DNA from 2 places in the Paenibacillus sp. FSL R7-0345 genome. Region 1 is predicted to be linked to the other one. Evidence: riboswitches for the same ligand, from Rfam matches in the RefSeq annotation. Region 1 holds a riboswitch; the other holds the start of a gene.
What was found. Region 1 has a riboswitch for cobalamin ahead of NST84_RS04435 (DUF4430 domain-containing protein). Riboswitches for the same ligand answer to the same signal wherever they lie in the genome.
Positions count from the first base shown of each region.

Region 2: linked by a shared signal. The riboswitch ahead of NST84_RS02180 (anaerobic ribonucleoside triphosphate reductase) and the one ahead of NST84_RS04435 (DUF4430 domain-containing protein) in region 1 are both predicted to bind cobalamin.

Region 1 covers NZ_CP152002.1:1,048,036-1,056,213, reverse strand. Annotated here, with positions in the region: gene NST84_RS04435 (DUF4430 domain-containing protein) at 1-1,726, opposite strand, end outside; cobalamin riboswitch at 2,061-2,268, opposite strand; gene NST84_RS04430 (hypothetical protein) at 3,612-6,860, opposite strand; gene NST84_RS04425 (hypothetical protein) at 6,857-8,119, opposite strand; gene NST84_RS04420 (beta-mannanase) at 8,177-8,178, opposite strand, start outside.
Region 2 covers NZ_CP152002.1:503,889-512,066, forward strand. Annotated here, with positions in the region: gene serS (serine--tRNA ligase) at 65-1,351, opposite strand; gene ssuE (NADPH-dependent FMN reductase) at 1,785-2,336, shown strand; gene nrdG (anaerobic ribonucleoside-triphosphate reductase activating protein) at 2,538-3,053, opposite strand; gene NST84_RS02180 (anaerobic ribonucleoside triphosphate reductase) at 3,050-5,035, opposite strand; cobalamin riboswitch at 5,315-5,544, opposite strand; gene NST84_RS02185 (MTH1187 family thiamine-binding protein) at 5,902-6,204, shown strand; tRNA gene NST84_RS02190 (tRNA-Thr) at 6,297-6,368, shown strand; gene NST84_RS02195 (VanZ family protein) at 6,468-7,466, opposite strand; gene NST84_RS02200 (TetR-like C-terminal domain-containing protein) at 7,520-7,930, opposite strand.

The DNA of each region.
Region 1 (8,178 bases):
CCGGTCCTTCCACAGACAGCTGGATGGATACATTTTGAGAAACAACGCTGAGTGTCTGAGTGTGTTTGACAACTGCCGGCGCCTGATTTGCTGCATAACCGCTAACAGCCAGCGTATAGTCGCCTTCCGCCAGACCTTCACTGAACTCGGCTTTGCCATCCTGGTCAGTCTTCGCAGTCTGGCTGCCGATTGCAACCTCAACACCTGCTGCCTTGGAGACTACTGGACTGGAAGTACTGGTTGCATTGTCCCAAACCCACTGGATCTGATTAACAGTAACCGTGAACGGCTCATATTCCTCGGGCTGCGCCTTGGACAAGGTTACCGATTCAATCAGCTGTGTATCAGCCCCGCCGTAATATACAACAATCCGGTCCGAGCTCTTGAGGCTGAAGTCCTTCATACCTACATCCGGATACAGCCACTGCCCGCTGCGGACTACGGCATAGCTCCAGCCGTCCCAGCCGCCGAACATTCCCGCCGCTACATTGCCGATTGCTGTAACGTAGTTTCCGGATGGGTTCGTAAGCGCCAGCCCGTTCTGGGCTGCAACCTTCTCCAGCGCTTCGAGGGCAGTACCCGCATAGGCATTGCCTTGACCCAGCGTTCCCTGTGGCCCTTCAATTACAAGCGGTACATATACCAGCGGATTCTGGGCTGCCGGTTTAGTAAAGTCATACAGCTTTCCGTTGTTGCCACCGCTGAACAGGTTGTAGGCGACCAGTGCCTGCAGCCCTTGTTCGGTTGCATAAGCATTTACATTGCCTGCTTCATTATGGGAAAAACCGCCGCCCGCTTTAAAGAAGCTCAGCAGTCTTGAGATCAGGTCGCCTTCTGTTTTAGCAAACTCAGCCCCTGCCGGGTCTACGCCAAAAGAAGTCAGGCCAATGATAGCCTGGGCGGCACTCTCACTGTTGTCGCCATATCCGCCTTTGCTGTCCTGGGCGGCAGCGAGCCAGGCTACGGCTTTTTGTCCGGCTGTCGCTACGACCGGCTCATTCTTGTGTGCAGCCAGGGCTGCCAGAGCCATCGCTGTCATATCCGGGTCGCTTGCACCAGATGACAGGGTAAAGCCGCCGTCCGCATTCTGCTTGGCCAAAATCTCGCTTAACAGCGCAGACTTGGTCCATTTGGCATCGCCCGGAATGGTGTAATGACCGGAATCCAGCGCAAGCAGCGCGTACACTGGAGCATTTAGCGTCTGTCCGCTGATTCTATCGCTGTTATAAATCTTTTCAATCAGGTTGTAGCCTGCAGACGATCCTTCCCCGGCAAAATTCTCCGGATTAAGACCTGCTGCCTTCACCGCAAGCACAGTACGTGCATAATCAGTGACATTGGCAAAGCTGCCTCCTGCCTTCTGCACATCGAGCTTAAGGTTCTGGGCGTAGCTATCCGGTATTTGATAGCCTGCCTGAGCCAGGGCAATGGCCTGCCAGTCCGACTTTATACCGCTGCCAAGAATATACTCGGCAGTTTGGTAAGTGGCCTCTTTTACAGTAACCTGTTCGTTCACCGCCGCTGCCGCCAGCGTACTCAGCAGTTGAGCGGAGGAATCGTCCGCTGCGTACACAGACTCCGTTACACTTTCCGTTCCTGTAACCGCCGAAGCGTCCGCTGCAGCATAGCTTTGCCCGGAAGGAACGACTGCGCCTCCTATAATCGAGATAACCAGCAATAAAGCCAGGCCAAGTCTCAGAAACCGGGCAGAAAATTTCTTCTTCATTGTTAACCTCTTTTCCGTTAATAGAATGAACTTGCTTTACAGCACAGCAGACAGCAGAATCCGGATTTGCATCCTCTGGGGAAAGTATCCGTCTCTGCCGGAGCAGGGGGAGAATTAGAGCCGGAAGCCTGGGCTCCCCCATTGCAACATAAAAACCGCCCCTGTTAAGGGCGGCCGGGAAGAATACAAATTAATCGGCTGTCATTGGAGCCTGCGGATAGTAAGACCGTTATCAGCAAGTTCATATTCCAAAAAGGCACACTAACGCATAATACACCCTTTTTTTAGCCGCAGTTCATCTGCATGTGTTCCGCATTCTTACCCCACGAAGAAGTGAAACGTCCATGAAAAAGGCAGGTCTCCTGGCTTATGCCTCATCGCTTCCCCCTACCTTCCCGTCGGCTTAAACAGCCAGACAGTGGCACCTTTATCAGGAGTCGCTCAGCATTTACAGTGGCGGGACCGCGCCGGACTTGCACCGGCCTTCCCTATTAAGCGGATTCTATCTGGATAGAACGCGCACCTTTTTCAATAGCTTATTAAATTTTATTATTCATAATAATATCTACTATTCCCCTCTATGTCCATAGGAAAAGCTGATACAATCTCTTTCCATCCCATGTCAGCTAGATAAGCCCGGAAACGATTAGGCGTTATTCCTTCTAACCAATTGGCTTATACGGGGAGGGCGTCGTCTACGCAGACTACTCTTAATACTCTTAATAGGAAAGCTACCTCAACCACGCTGGCTCTCTAAACATACAGACTCCCTGCTCCTACCTGCCCGCTCCAACCACACATTTAATTGCCACAAACACCTGCCGCGCAAAAACAACTTTTCTATCAAACTACTTTACTCTACTCTACTCTACTCTACTCTTACTCAGGCCTCTCCAACCGCACGTTGATCCGCCACCAAGTTCCTGCCTTCAAACTAACCTATCCTGAAGCTGCTTCACCCTCAAATAGAAGGGGACACGCGGGCTAGTTGGAAAAAAGCAACTTAATTCCGCCGAAATCCCCATTTCAGTGTAACTAAGTGGAAAATGGACACTTAATTCACCAGGTTTGAGCACTTTTCGGAGAAATCTCTTCAAATAAGTAGCGAATTTCCACTTAGTTCTGTCCATCGCTGATTTCAGCAGGAATTAGTTGTCTAAAATCCACTTAGTTTCAGCTCGTTCGCTGTAAAATCATCAGGAACGCCATCAGGAATGCACCCGCCCAGCCATCACCGGACGATTGTGCTGTTCGGATTACTCACACTACCACTTCAGCAAACTATCCCATCTTGCAGACTACTCTACTCTACTCTTACACTTACTCTTACTCTGGCCTATCCAACCGCACGTTGATCCGCCACCAAGTTCCCGCCTTCAAACTAACCTATCCTGAGGCTGCTTCACCCTCAAATATAAGGGGACACGCGAGCTAGTTGGAAAAAAGCAATTTAATTCCGCCGAAATCCCCATTTCAGTGTAACTAAGTGGAAAATGGACACTTAATTCACCAGGTTTTAGCACTTTTAGGAGAATTCTCCTCAAATAAGTAGCGAATTTCCACTTAGTTCTGTCCTTCGCTGATTTTAGCAGAAACTAGTTGTCTAAAATCCACTTAGTTCCAGCTCGTTCGCTGCAAAATCATTAGGAACGCTATCAGGAACGCACCTGCCCAGCTGTCTGCGCATTGTTGCGAGCTGTTGCGAATATCTGTGAACGGTTCAGCTGTTCAAGATTCAAAGTTCAAGGTTCAATGTAACTCACATTTAGTAATACTCCTCCCCATCCGCAGAAAAAAATCCTGAACGTACCCGCGCCGCCATCCGGCCACCGGTACTGTTCAGGATCAAGTTAATTTGTACATTAATTAGTTATGCAAAACAGGGCTACTCCGCCCCGGGAGTCCTCTCAGCATCAGCATCATTAGAGCCCGCTTTGTTTGTATTATCCCCATCAACCGTATTGTTGCCAACGGCATCATTTCCACCGTTGCCACCCGCACCAGCAGAATCGTCAGGCGTTGCTCCAGCTGTAGCGGAAGGCTGCACCGCCGGTGAAGCGATGGCCCCCGCTGCCGGGTCAGGCTGAACAATCAGCTTGTACTCACCGGCTGTAATCATACTTCCGGCTGCAATTACGGCACCCGCTTTCAGGTCAACTGTGACCTGGTAAGCCCCGGCGCCCTGCTGGCCGGTTGACGGCGGAGAAGAGACGGACACGTCCCCGTCTCCTGCCCCAACGCCTGCAGTGCCGTCCGTTCCGCCGCCAGCATTACCCGCAGCTGCGTCGTCTGTCCCGGCTCCCGCGTTCCCGGACGCAGTGCCGTCCGTTCCGCCGCCAGCGTTGCCCGCCGCTGCGTCGTCTGTCCCGGCTCCCGCGTTCCCGGACGCGTTGCCGCCCGTTCCGCCGCCGGCGTTGCCCGCCCCTGCGTCGTCTGTCCCGGCTCCCGCGTTCCCGGACGCGTTGCCGCCCGTTCCGCCGCCGGCGTTGCCCGCCGCTGCGCCGTCCTCACCAGAGCCGCTGTCACCCGCGGCTCCCGGTTCCGGCAACGCCGTCAGGCAGCTGCCTGTCGTCGCAACAACATCGTACGTGTCCGTCACCTTATCCCCGGACACGATTCCAATCTCCGCCGGCTTAAAGGCGGAGCACTCTGCGGCACCGGCAAAGGTGAACACCAACCGGGTGCCGGCTGTACCGCCGCTGCCAAGCGCAACGGTAACCGCGCCGGTTCCGGAGCTATTCTCCGGCTGCGCTGTATCGGCAGGGTCCGGGCGCAGCAGGCTGACTGCAATAATCACCCCGATGATCACAAGCCCCAGAATGGTGCCGCTGATCAGGAGTTGAAATCGGCTGCGACTGACCCACCGCGCCAGCGGTGAAGCCAGCTTGCTGCGGGCTTCGTTATAAACATTCTGCAGTGCCGGTCCTGCGGCAGCTACATAGCTTTTGCGGAAATCCCGGTTTTTGAAGGCTTCACGGTCTTTGTTCATGAAGTACTTCAGAATGGCCCGCTTATATCCCGGCCACAGCTTTTTATTAGAAACCGTGAACAGCCTGCTGCCCTGCGACCAGTCAAAGAAGCGGTACACCGTTTCTTTATCTCCGCCCGCCTTGCGCATAACCAGCTCCAGCAGTGCATCATAATCCAGTGGCCCGTCTTCGCGCTCACTGATATGATAGAACGCCAGCGGCAGACGCTCAAACGGCTCTGCTCCGCGCATATCCTTCAGCCAGCGCCGTCCGAGCAGCTGCACATCGTCCAGCTCACGCGGAGCAAGTCCGGCAAAAATCCCCTCATCCGGCTTCTCCTCGCCAAACCAGCGGTAGGCCGCCCGCAGGGCATTCGCCTTGCGTCTGCTGATCGAATCGAGCGGCGGCTGCCAGTCCTCGGAGTCGCGGTAGCGCAGGAACGAAATATCCAGCAGCTGCTCCAGCGTCAGCTCGTCCAAATCCACACGGCTCAGCAAAAAGCGGTCCGCCGCATTCGCCAGCTCCAGCAGCAGCGACATCGCCTCCGGATAGAGGCCGCTGCCTCTGCGCCGCTCTTTTTCCGCCTTCTCGACAAAATCATGGGCAGCCGCTACGGCAGCCACAGGATTGTTATCCCCGGCCAGCCTCTCAAGCAGATACTCCTTGACCATGTCCCGGGCAAAGTCCTGCTGCAGCACCTCCGGTAAAAAGCGTCCCCAATGGAACACGAAGCGCATCACATCTTTTGAATCAACCGAAGCAGCCAGCCGGGATTCCATATAGGGCTCCAGCAGCTGTCTGCGGAATACGGGCTGGCCCAGCACTTTTTTGAAAAAAGCTGCACTCAGCCCGTCATTGCTCTCAATAATGCCATAAGCCGCAGCCAGCACATCCCCGCGCCCCGCAGCTGTACCATTCAGCATGCCGTTGATGTAATAATCGACGATTTTACCGCGGTAGTTATGTCCTTCCAGCTCAAAATATTCCTTAAACTGCTCCAGCACCTCAGGCTGTGGAATCCCGCGCTGCCGGATGGCATCATACTCGCGGTCGAACCGTTCCAGAAACAGATCATTCAGCCGCACCCGTGACTCCAGCGCTCCCTGGGGCTTCAGGTAGGACAACAAACCGCTGAGCACAGCGATTTTATTGTCCGTATATAACTGCTCATCGCCCTGCTCAATCTCATAAAAGACTGCCAGCTCATTGTAAACAGCCAGCTGCAGCTTACGCTCCACCCCTTCCCCTGTCAGCAGGGAATCGGCAAACCGGGCATAATCCTCCATGCTGCCCTTCCGGTTAAGCGTCTTCCAGACCAGCTCGGCAAAGGGCTGCCGGGTCCCGCCAAAATCAGTATTCAGCATCCGGCCGGAAGCCAGATCGAACACATAATCCTTTTCGATATTGCGGTCCCCGGGACGCAGCGAGCCTTTTTCCACAAAGGTCAGATGAATGTATTTGCGGCTCTGCGGCTCATTAGCATACGTAATCACGCCCAGTCTGCGGCGAAAATCGTTAGGCAGCACGCTGAAAAGGACCTCTGTCAGGCCGGCGGCATGCCGCGATATCTCGCTGATCGGCACATCGAGCGCAATATAGATTTTTTTCTTCCCGGCTACGGAGAGCATGACCGCCTGCAGCAGGGCCTTGAACGTTTCTTCGTTAAAACCGAGCGTACGCAGCACAGTCAGCGGATCAGGCCGGCTTTCTCGCTGCTGTACAGGAATATGGTCCAGCTCCGGTAAGGTCCCGCCAAGCTCGCCTTCATAGCTGACCGCAAAATCCGCATGCAGCCAGTCCCCGTATTGCTCCACAATCTCTTCAGAGCGGATCGGCGGCACAATAAAGTTATGGGCAAAAAAAGCGCTCCGCTGCCCCGTAAAATCAGCCGCCAGATAGCGGCTCTGCCCGATCACCGTATCGTTCGTCTCCGTATGGAACAGGTGCAGTGCAGCCGGGTAAACCTCCTCATTCTTCTCACCGCGTGCGCTAAGCTCAGCCGGAGCATCGTAGAGGCAGAAGGGATGGAGGATTTTTTTGACAAAATTATTATCTAAGCTTTCCGATTTCGCTACCGTATCGAAGCCCTCGGTTGACCGGTAAACCCCGCGCCGCTGTCGGGTATACATCTGCTGGGTGATCCCGGACCCTGAAAATCTGTTCACGGCCCGTCGCTCCCCTCAATATATTTCAGCTTGTGCAGCAGCCAGATAAACGGCTCGTCTACGCGGATCGGGCTGACCACACCTTCGATTTTCTGATTGACCGGATTGCTGCCCAGCGCAGACACGGCGAAATATCCTGTATTGGCAAAATAAACATCCATCGTATCCTTGAACGGGCGGTCCACCTTCTCAATAAACCGGCGGATTTCTCCGTCAATATTGTGGAACTCATCCAGATTCAGCGTTTTTCGGTGCACGTAGTTGTTGAATACATTGCTGTTCGCCTTGATATAATCCCCGTCTTCATCCTTGAGCGAATGCAGCATATCGCTTTTAGCCAGGACAACCGCTGTCGGAATATCGGTTTTACTCTTCTCCTGATAAGCGATAAAATCGCCGAACATCGTCAGCACCACATCGCGCGGCTCATCATACTGCGATACCCACTCACCTGGCTTGTCGCCGTAGTTGATGCGGATTTTCTCGCGGACGGAGCGGATCTGCAGCGGATCGACCATGAACAGGATGCCGGCGGAGTTTTTGATATGCTGGCCGTGCAGGCCGAGATAATCCTGGTCGACCATGCCTTCACCGGCGACATCGAAGAACACCAGCGTCAGCGGCGGCTTGCTCTCATCTTTGAAGACGAACTGGAAGATGAACGGCTCCTGCATTTTTTCCTTCTGGGTCGAAGCCAGCAGATCGCCGCGCTCAAACAAAGGCTCTTCGTACAGCGTGCGGAACTTGCGGCTGATCTCGGCATTCAGCGGCATACAGGCTGCGTCAAAATGTCCCGCCGTCGTATGCTGCAGCGTATGAATCAGCGAGGTCATATACACCGACTTCCCGACCTGGGAAGCCCCGATGATCGAAATGATGTTGCTCGGCACCTTGCCGGCGGTTACAGGCAGCTCGTTATGGCAGGCCGGGCAGAGCCGTCTGCGCGTCAGCACCCCGTAGCGGTCGGTGAGCCCGGTCAGCACATGATCCGTATAGTGGTGGTACTCTTCCGGAATATCTGCCGGATTCAGTATCGCTTCCATATCATCCACCGTATCGAGCCCGAAGCGCTCACGATACTTGTTCAAGGCATCATCTTCGCCCAGCGCGTAATTTTCATCATCTTCACGGCTGTGCATAGCCCGGAAAACCACTTCCTCCGGCTGGAATTTCGTGAAGCAGTAAGGGCACACAATATCATAAAAAAGCGGCCGCGGCTGCGGCTGGCTTTTCTTCATAAACCGGCTGAAAAAAGACATTTTCTTTTCCCTCCCAAACGTTTCTTCGTTGTCTGAGCGTTACTTTCTGTTGGTCACTT
Region 2 (8,178 bases), 540 kb from region 1:
TTTTATTGAACAACTTATCCTAGTGCTAGTGTGTAAGGCAGCTCATCACGCTGCCCTATGGCTGTTACACCTGCGGTACTTCAAGCCGCTCCAGGCCGTTCATGTATTTACGCAGCGCTACCGGAATATAGATCGATCCGTCCTCCTGCTGGTGGTTCTCCAGCAGCGGGATGAGAATCCTTGGCGTAGCGACTGCGGTGTTGTTCAGCGTGTGGCAATACTGCAGCCGGCCCTGCTCATCACGGTAGCGGATGTTCGAGCGCCGGGCCTGGAAGTCATGCAGATTCGAGGCCGAGTGGGTCTCGCCGAATGCATCCCGGCCGGGCATCCAGGTCTCCACATCGTATTGCTTATGCGTCTTTAACGACATGTCGCCGCTGCAGACTGCAACGATGCGGTAAGGCAGCTCCAGCAGCTGCAGAATATGCTCGGCGTTGGTCAGAATCTCCTGCAGCATCTGCTCCGAGGCTTCCGGCTCGTTCCTGCAGAAGACGACCTGCTCAATCTTCGAGAACTGGTGCACCCGGTACAGGCCGCGCACATCACGTCCCGCCGAGCCGACCTCGCGGCGGAAGCAGGCCGACATTCCGGCCAGCCGCAGCGGTTCTTCCAGCTCCACAATCTCATCGCTGTACAGCGAGACCAGCGATACCTCCGATGTGCCGGCCAGCCAGCGGTTTTCGCCGTTCAGCTCGTAGGTCTGATCCCGCCCGCCGGGGAAAAATCCCGTCCGCTCCAGCGCCTCCGGACGCACAATCACCGGCACATCCATCGCGGTGAAGCCGCGCTCGGCCAGTACATCCAGTGCCAGCCGCTGCACGGCGAGATGGAGATTGAGCCCGGCGCCCTTCAGCACATAGCTGCGCGGGCCGCCGGCTTTGACGCCGCGGGGGATGTCGAGGATGCCGTGCAGCTCGCCAAGCTCCACATGATCGCGCAGGGCGAAGCTGAACTCCGGCAGCGTTCCGCAGCGCCGCAGCTCAACATTCTCGCTGTCGTCCCTGCCGATCGGCGTGTCAGCCGATACGGGATTGGGGACGAGCAGCTGCAGTTCGCCGCAGCGGCGCTCCGCCTCTGCCAGGTCCGCTTCGAGCGTGCCGAGCAGGGCATTAAGCGCACGTACCTGCACCTTAGCCTGCTCACCGGCAGCAGGATCGCCCTGTCGCAGCAGCCGCTCGACCTCCTTGGTCAGCGTGTTGCGCTCCGCACGGTGCTGCTCGGTTTCGCGGCGCAGCGCCCGCCGTTTGTCGTCCCATTCCAGCAGTTCATCCAGCGGGAAATCGACTCTTTTCCACAGTGCCGTATTTCTCACAAGCTCTTGATTTTCCCTGATCCAGTTCATGTCCAGCATACCGCATTCGCTCCTTTTGTCTTAAAAAAATACAAAAAACGCCCTCATCCATGGGACGAGGAGCGTCAGCTCGCGGTGCCACCCAGGTTGACCGAACTTGCGGAAATACAGGCTTGCAGGAGGTTCGGTCCTCTTTGGTCTTCGCGGTAACGGGCGAAACCCGGTGAACTTAGGGAACAAGAAACTGCTCCGGTCGCAGACGCCTCACGGTTGGATGCCGGTCATTGGCAGGGTTGCAATATAGGTTTGCCGCTCATTATATCTCAGGAAACGGTCATGTGCAAGCAGAAGGATCAAAAACGGGCTTTTAGAAGCGCATTTTGAGGTTTGACAATATTCCGTCCTTTTTGATAGGATTATTAATAATTTAAAATATTTCGGACCGCGGTAAGCGGCATATTCTCTTATAAACAATAACGGAAGAGGTGCAGATGTGGCCAAAATAGTTGTCATCAACGGAACGCCATCCCTGGTATCGCGGATTAACGCGGTCATTGAATATGCAGAGGCGGATCTGCGCGGGCGCGGTTTTGAAGTGGAGCGGATTAATGTGGCCGAGCTTCCGGCAGAGGACTTGATTCATACCAAGTTCGAGAGTGAAGCGATTGTAAAAGCTAACGGGCTCGTGGCTGAAGCCGACGCGGTAATCGTAGTTAGTCCGGTTTATAAGGCTTCTTATACAGGGGTGCTGAAAACATTCCTCGATCTGATTCCGCAAAAAGGCCTGGCCGGCAAAATCGTGCTTCCGCTCTTCATGGGCGGCAGTCTGGCGCATCTGCTGGCAATCGACTACTCGCTGAAGCCTGTATTGTCTGTGCTGGGTGCACGGCACATTCTGGGCGGCGTGTATGCTGTCGACTCGCAGGCTGTGCGTAACGACCAGGGTGTCGTTGAACTGGCCGACGAGCTCAAGCTGCGCCTGAACAGCGTGCTAGAGGAGCTGGCGGAAGAAACTGCAGCGAAGGCAGCACGCAAAACGGTTTAGTCACGTTATCTATTGAAGCTGCTGAGATATGCAGCACAGCAAGAAACAACAGCAAAGCCCCGTATTGCCGGAAATCCGGCGGTACGGGCTTTTTATTTTTTTGTACGAGTATGTGAATCTGCAGGGAATCCGGCCAGCTTCAACGGAGTTAGATTTAACTCTTCTAAACAGGAGCTTGGCCAAGCAGCAATCTTTGCGTATCTACAGCGCCGCGGGCTGCCAATGCACAACCTCGTCGCGGCCCAGACTGGCGGGTATATTGATAATCCGCTGGTTGCTGCTTCCCCGGTAAGGGAGTGTAGTGTCCTTAAGCTCCTCGACGAACCGGCCGTCGATTACCACCTGGCACAACGCCAGCAGGTTCCATTCCGGCGAGCCGGGAGCTGCGGTCAGCTCCTCGTAGGTGTAGCCGGTGTAGATCCAGACCGGGAAGTCCGGCAGCACACTACGGAGCTCATGGATGAAGCCGCAGGCCTCATCCGCCGAGAAAAAAGGATCGCCCCCCGCCAGCGTCAATCCGTCCAGCAGCGGGTTCGCGGCCATCTCGGCGATAATCTCGCGCTGCCGCTCCAGTGTAAATGGTTCTCCAAAATTAAAATTCCAGGTCTTTGGATTGAAGCAGCCGGGGCAGCGGTGGCGGCAGCCGCTGATAAAGATAACCGCCCGCATGCCTTCTCCTTCATTAATAGACTCCGGATAGTAGCCGCAGATATTCATAGGTGCTTGATGCGGTCTCTCACTTCGGCCTGCTTGGCGGCATTGAAGCGGGTCTGGTAGTCGCCGGTCAGATATCCGGTTACCCGGCGCAGCCGGCGGATGTGTACGTCATGCTCATGAACGCCACAGGAAGGGCAATTGGTGCCGATAACCCCTTCATAGCCGCAGCCCGAGCAGCGGTCAATCGGGTGGTTAATGCTGAAATAGCTGATCTGCTGCTCCAGCGCGTATTTGATGATTTTGACAAAAGCCGCCGGGTTACTCCGTGCATTCCCGTTCAGCTCCACATAAGAGATCGCGCCGGCGTTGCAGTACTCATGGAAGGGAGCTTCCAGACTGATCTTCTGGGCTGCGCCAAGCTCATGATATACAGGAATATGGAATGAGTTCGTATAGTATTCGCGGTCCGTTACGCCCGGGATCGAGCCCAGCACCTTACGGTCCACCTTGGTGAATTTGCCGGACAGGCCTTCAGCCGGTGTAGCAAACAGCGTAATGTTCAGATCCAGCTCTTCGCTCTTACGGTCGCAGTATTCACGCATGTGGCGCACGATAGCTACCGCTTTGCCATGAACCTCCATATCCTCACCGTGGTGCTTGCCGTACATTGCCTTCATGCATTCGGCCATTCCGATGAAGCCGAGGGACAGACTGCCGTGCTTGAGCAGATCGCCCACGATGTCCTCGGGAGCCAGCGCCTCGCCGCCTTCCCATACGCCTTCACGCATCATAAAATCAGAAGCTTTAGCTTTCTGGGCTGCCTGGATCCGGAACCGGTGCAGCAGACCCTCCAGCGCAATGTCCATATAGTGGTTGAGATCATCATAAAAGCCTTCTTCATCAGCAGCCAGCCGGCGTCCTGTAATCGTGCCGTGGGCAAGACCGAGACGAACCAGGTTCAGCGTGTTAAAGGACAGGTTGCCTTTGCCGGAGCAGTGATTACGTCCAAAACGGTCACCGAGCACCCGTGTACGGCAGCCCATTGTTGCAAATTCAGTATCCGGGTTTGACGGATCATAGTACTGCAGATTGAGCGGTGCATCCAGGTTTGCAAAGTTCGGATACAGTCTGCGGGCCGAGCATTCAGCCGCCTTCAGGAACAGCTCATAGTTCGGATCGCCCTGCTGCTGGTTCACACCCTGCTTGCATTTGAAAATCTGAATCGGGAACACCGGCGTTTCCCCGCTGCCAAGGCCGTTCATCGTTGCAGTCAGCAGGGAGCTGATAACCAGCTGTCCTTCCGGAGTTGTGCAGGTACCATAGTTAATGCTTGTAAAAGGAATCTGTCCGCCCGAACGGCTGGACATCGTATTCAGGTTGTGAATCATGCTCTCTGCTGCCTGCAGGGTTTCGCTCTCTGTTTCTTTCTGGGCGAAACGGAAGGAGCGCGGATACTGCTCAGCCAGATCACTGCGGCTCATCGTGATATCACCGGCGATTTCGCTTGCTTCGCCTTCTTCGAAGTAGCCGAGGCCCTTGCGGAACAGCTTGGCGAAGGATTTGGTCACATAAGGTGCTAGGTCAAAATCAAGCTTGTTGGCCGATACACCGCCATATTGGGCATTCTGCTGGGACTGGAAAATAATCGCCACCAGCGACATTGCCGTCATAATTGAGTTAGGAGGGCGGACGCTGCCGTTGCCGGTGTTAAAGCCCTCGCGAAGCAGCCGTTCAAATGGAATGAAGATGCAGTTGGTTGTTCCGATCGCATATTGATCCAGGTCGTGTACGTAGACGACATTATCGAGCGTTGCCTGTACGAGCTGCGGCGGCATGGTGAAATTGCGGGCATACCATTTGGAATACTCACTGCCGAATTTACTCATTTTGCCGGAAAAGCTCTCTCCGTTCAGGTTGGCATTCTCACGCAGCAGATCAAGATCCGCGCTTTCGATAATATCCCGGCCCAAATGTATTAATTCTTCCAGAAGTACCTCCTGTGCAGCTTGTCCGCTATTGTACCGTTTCTCCAGCAGCGTCATATGTAACTCTCTCCTCTCGATAATCGTTAATCGTTCCTGCAAATGTATGGTTCAAATCTGTCCACTCTATACCCAGTAAAAAGACATCTCCCGCCTTGGAGGCGGAAAATGCCCGGATGCGTTCCAAATACCTTATCTTGTGCAGAAGCCGATAGCTGAAGGCGATAGTGCCTATCATCCTCAGGTATCGGCAGCCTTGTGTTGCCGGTCATCCGGCAAGGCTGAATCTGCTGCTGCAGGCCGCATGCGGACACCTCTCCTGTTCCTCGCAGGGGTGAATAGCGGTGCCCGGAAACAGGCAGGCCTCCTGGCTTCCGGTGCATCCAGCGGCTCCTTCCCGGGGGCTTGTCCGCCCTCAGTGGCATATGCCGGAGGATGTGCCCTGCAAAATATTGCTCACAGCGGGCACCCGGTTACAGTGGCGGGACCGCAGCGGTTTTGCACCGCGCTTCCCTATTAAGCTTGTACTCTGTTTACTAGAGTAAAGCACCTGCTTCCACTATATTTGGTTGATGTTAATAAAAATACCCCAATATATTGTGTTTGTAAACCATTATTTACAAACCCGCGCGGGGAGCGGCTTCAGACCGTTTACTCACAGGTGATCCACAACTAGTCCACAGGTAATCCACAGGCTGAGCATAAATCGGGGTTGTTATGATTCATAAATTGTCCGAAAAGCTGCCACAAAGACTTCATATCTCTAGTGATTCTGACACTAGTTTTACAGAGCGGAGCTTATGCATCCTGCAGGTTCTGCATAGAAGAAGAATGATGAACTTTTTGTGGCTAAAATTTGTGGGGGAGCAGCGGAGTTGCTACAATATAGTGAGGTTAAAGGAATCTAGGTCAGGAGGGATCTAACGATGGCTATTGGCGAAGTTACAGTCATTCCGATCGGTACAGGCAGCACCAGTCTTAGCAGTTATGTAGCTGATATGCAGCGTGTGCTGCAGACGGTGGAAGGAATCACCTTTGAACTGACCTCTATGGGAACGATTATTGAGGGCCCGGTATCCAGGATTTTGGCGGCTGTAGAGGCACTGCACGAGTCTCCGTTCAATGGAGGAGCACAGCGCGTATCTACTTCACTCAAAATCGATGACCGCCGTGACAAGCCGTCCACGAGCCGTAGCAAGCTGCAGTCGGTCAAACGGAAGCTGCAGTAAGAGAAGGGCTGGTGGCAGGATAAAAGGGACTTGGCGATTTTCGCCAAAAGTTGTATAATGTTTTTGTTTATGACGGGTATCCCAAGCTTCAGGCTGGTGTAGCTCAGGGGTAGAGCAACGCACTCGTAATGCGTAGGCCGGGGGTTCAATTCCCTTCACCAGCATGTTTACAAATTCAATTATGGCGCGGTTTCCGGGGGTTTCGGGGCCGCGTCTTTTTCTGTTTTCTACCATCCTTCTGCCCTTGCCCGAGTAAAGCCGCGCTATCCCCCGCCCAGCAACCGATGAATTCGTGCCGCCAGCTTTTGGCCGGCATTGGCTTCAATAAGCGTGACATCCCAGAATACCGCATTGGTTCGAGGGTCGGCAGTATCGTTAAAGACAGTAATCGTCAGCTCCTGCTTGCCTTCAAGCGGCACACGGAAGGATAGCGGCTGATTCTCGCCCGGTACGATATTGATATCCATGGAGTAAATCTCTTCTCCGTCGGAGCTGATAATGACACGGCTGCTGCCGCTGCTCGCCGCATTTATAACGTCGTCAGGGACGGCCAGATTACCGGAAAGCTCTTTGAACCGTCCATCAAGGCGCAGTGAGAACTCGTGGCTTCTCGGATTATCACGGCTGTATAGATTGACCGCCGGTTCGATCCGCTCCTGCGCTGCAGTGAAACCGGTGAGTCTTGGTTCCCACCTCACTTCGCCATGCTCAAGGGGGAGCTGGTCCAGCGCCATGATCTCACCGCGGCCATTATCAAGATAATGATTAAGACCGCTCACGCCGGAGTAAACGGCCAATGTCAATACTGCTCCGGAGAACAGCAGCTTGAGTAAACCTCTTGGCGACGTACGATCGCGGCGGACCAGCCGCTGGGCGCCATAGCCGACACTGGCACCCAGCGTATTAATGACAATATCGTTAATATCAAACGCGCCCAAATGGGTCACCATCTGGATCAGCTCAACCCCGGTAATCGCTGCTAGGAAGACTAAGAGGAACGGCAGGAACCGGCAGCGGATCAGCAGCGGAACCGCCAGTCCAAACGGTACAAATGCCAGATAGTTACCCAGGTTGAATAACCAAAGATTCGAAAAACCATCGCCCGGAAACCTCAGTGGAATACCGTCAAATACCAAATGATACCGCAAGCCCGTCTCTGGCAGAGCCGATGACCGGCTGAAGCCAACGAATAAGAAAAATAGAGTAAGGCCTGTATACAGCCCGAACCCGATCCAAGCGGCGGTCCTCGTCCCTTGAAGCATGATATACGACCTCTCCTTATAGCTAAATTTAGTGTCCTTGCAGGAACCCGGTATTACACAGGAATTGTTATATGCGCCGATCCCAGTCTCGAAATCTGTGAGAACAAAATAGCCATCTCCGCCGGAGATAAGTCAAAATCCCTTTGAATCCAGAACTGCATGGTCCCCACATAGGCGGAAGAAAGATACGCAAATAAATATTGATGTTTGACAGGAATATCTGCAGATGTAATCTGTTGATGATTTATGAGGTAGGCATTAATTAACTGCTGATTGATCAGCTCTGTCATTTGAAGGGAAAGATTAGTGTCGCCTCCAAAGCCCAGCAATCTTTTGAAAAAATGCTTTTGCTCAAGGACATACTCGAATGGGCGTACATAACCTGAGGGCGGATCAATAAAGGGCCCGCTGGCTTCCCGTACGGTTCCAAGCTTCTTAATAATGCTGTTGAACTGCTCCAGCACCTCATTTTTATACTGCTCATAGAAATCATGAATGTCCTGATAGTGCAGATAAAAGGTTCCCCTGTTTAATCCGGCGGTCTGTTTTTTCGTTCACTGCGGGTTCCTCTCCTGAATAAAATAGTATCTTTACTGATCATTCTGCAGCTTACCGTTGATTAATGAACATAACGATGATTTATGATCATCGACTTTTGTGTTGTTCTGATTATAATCAGCGGGTGAACGTTAATCAACACGCTGTTTAGTAA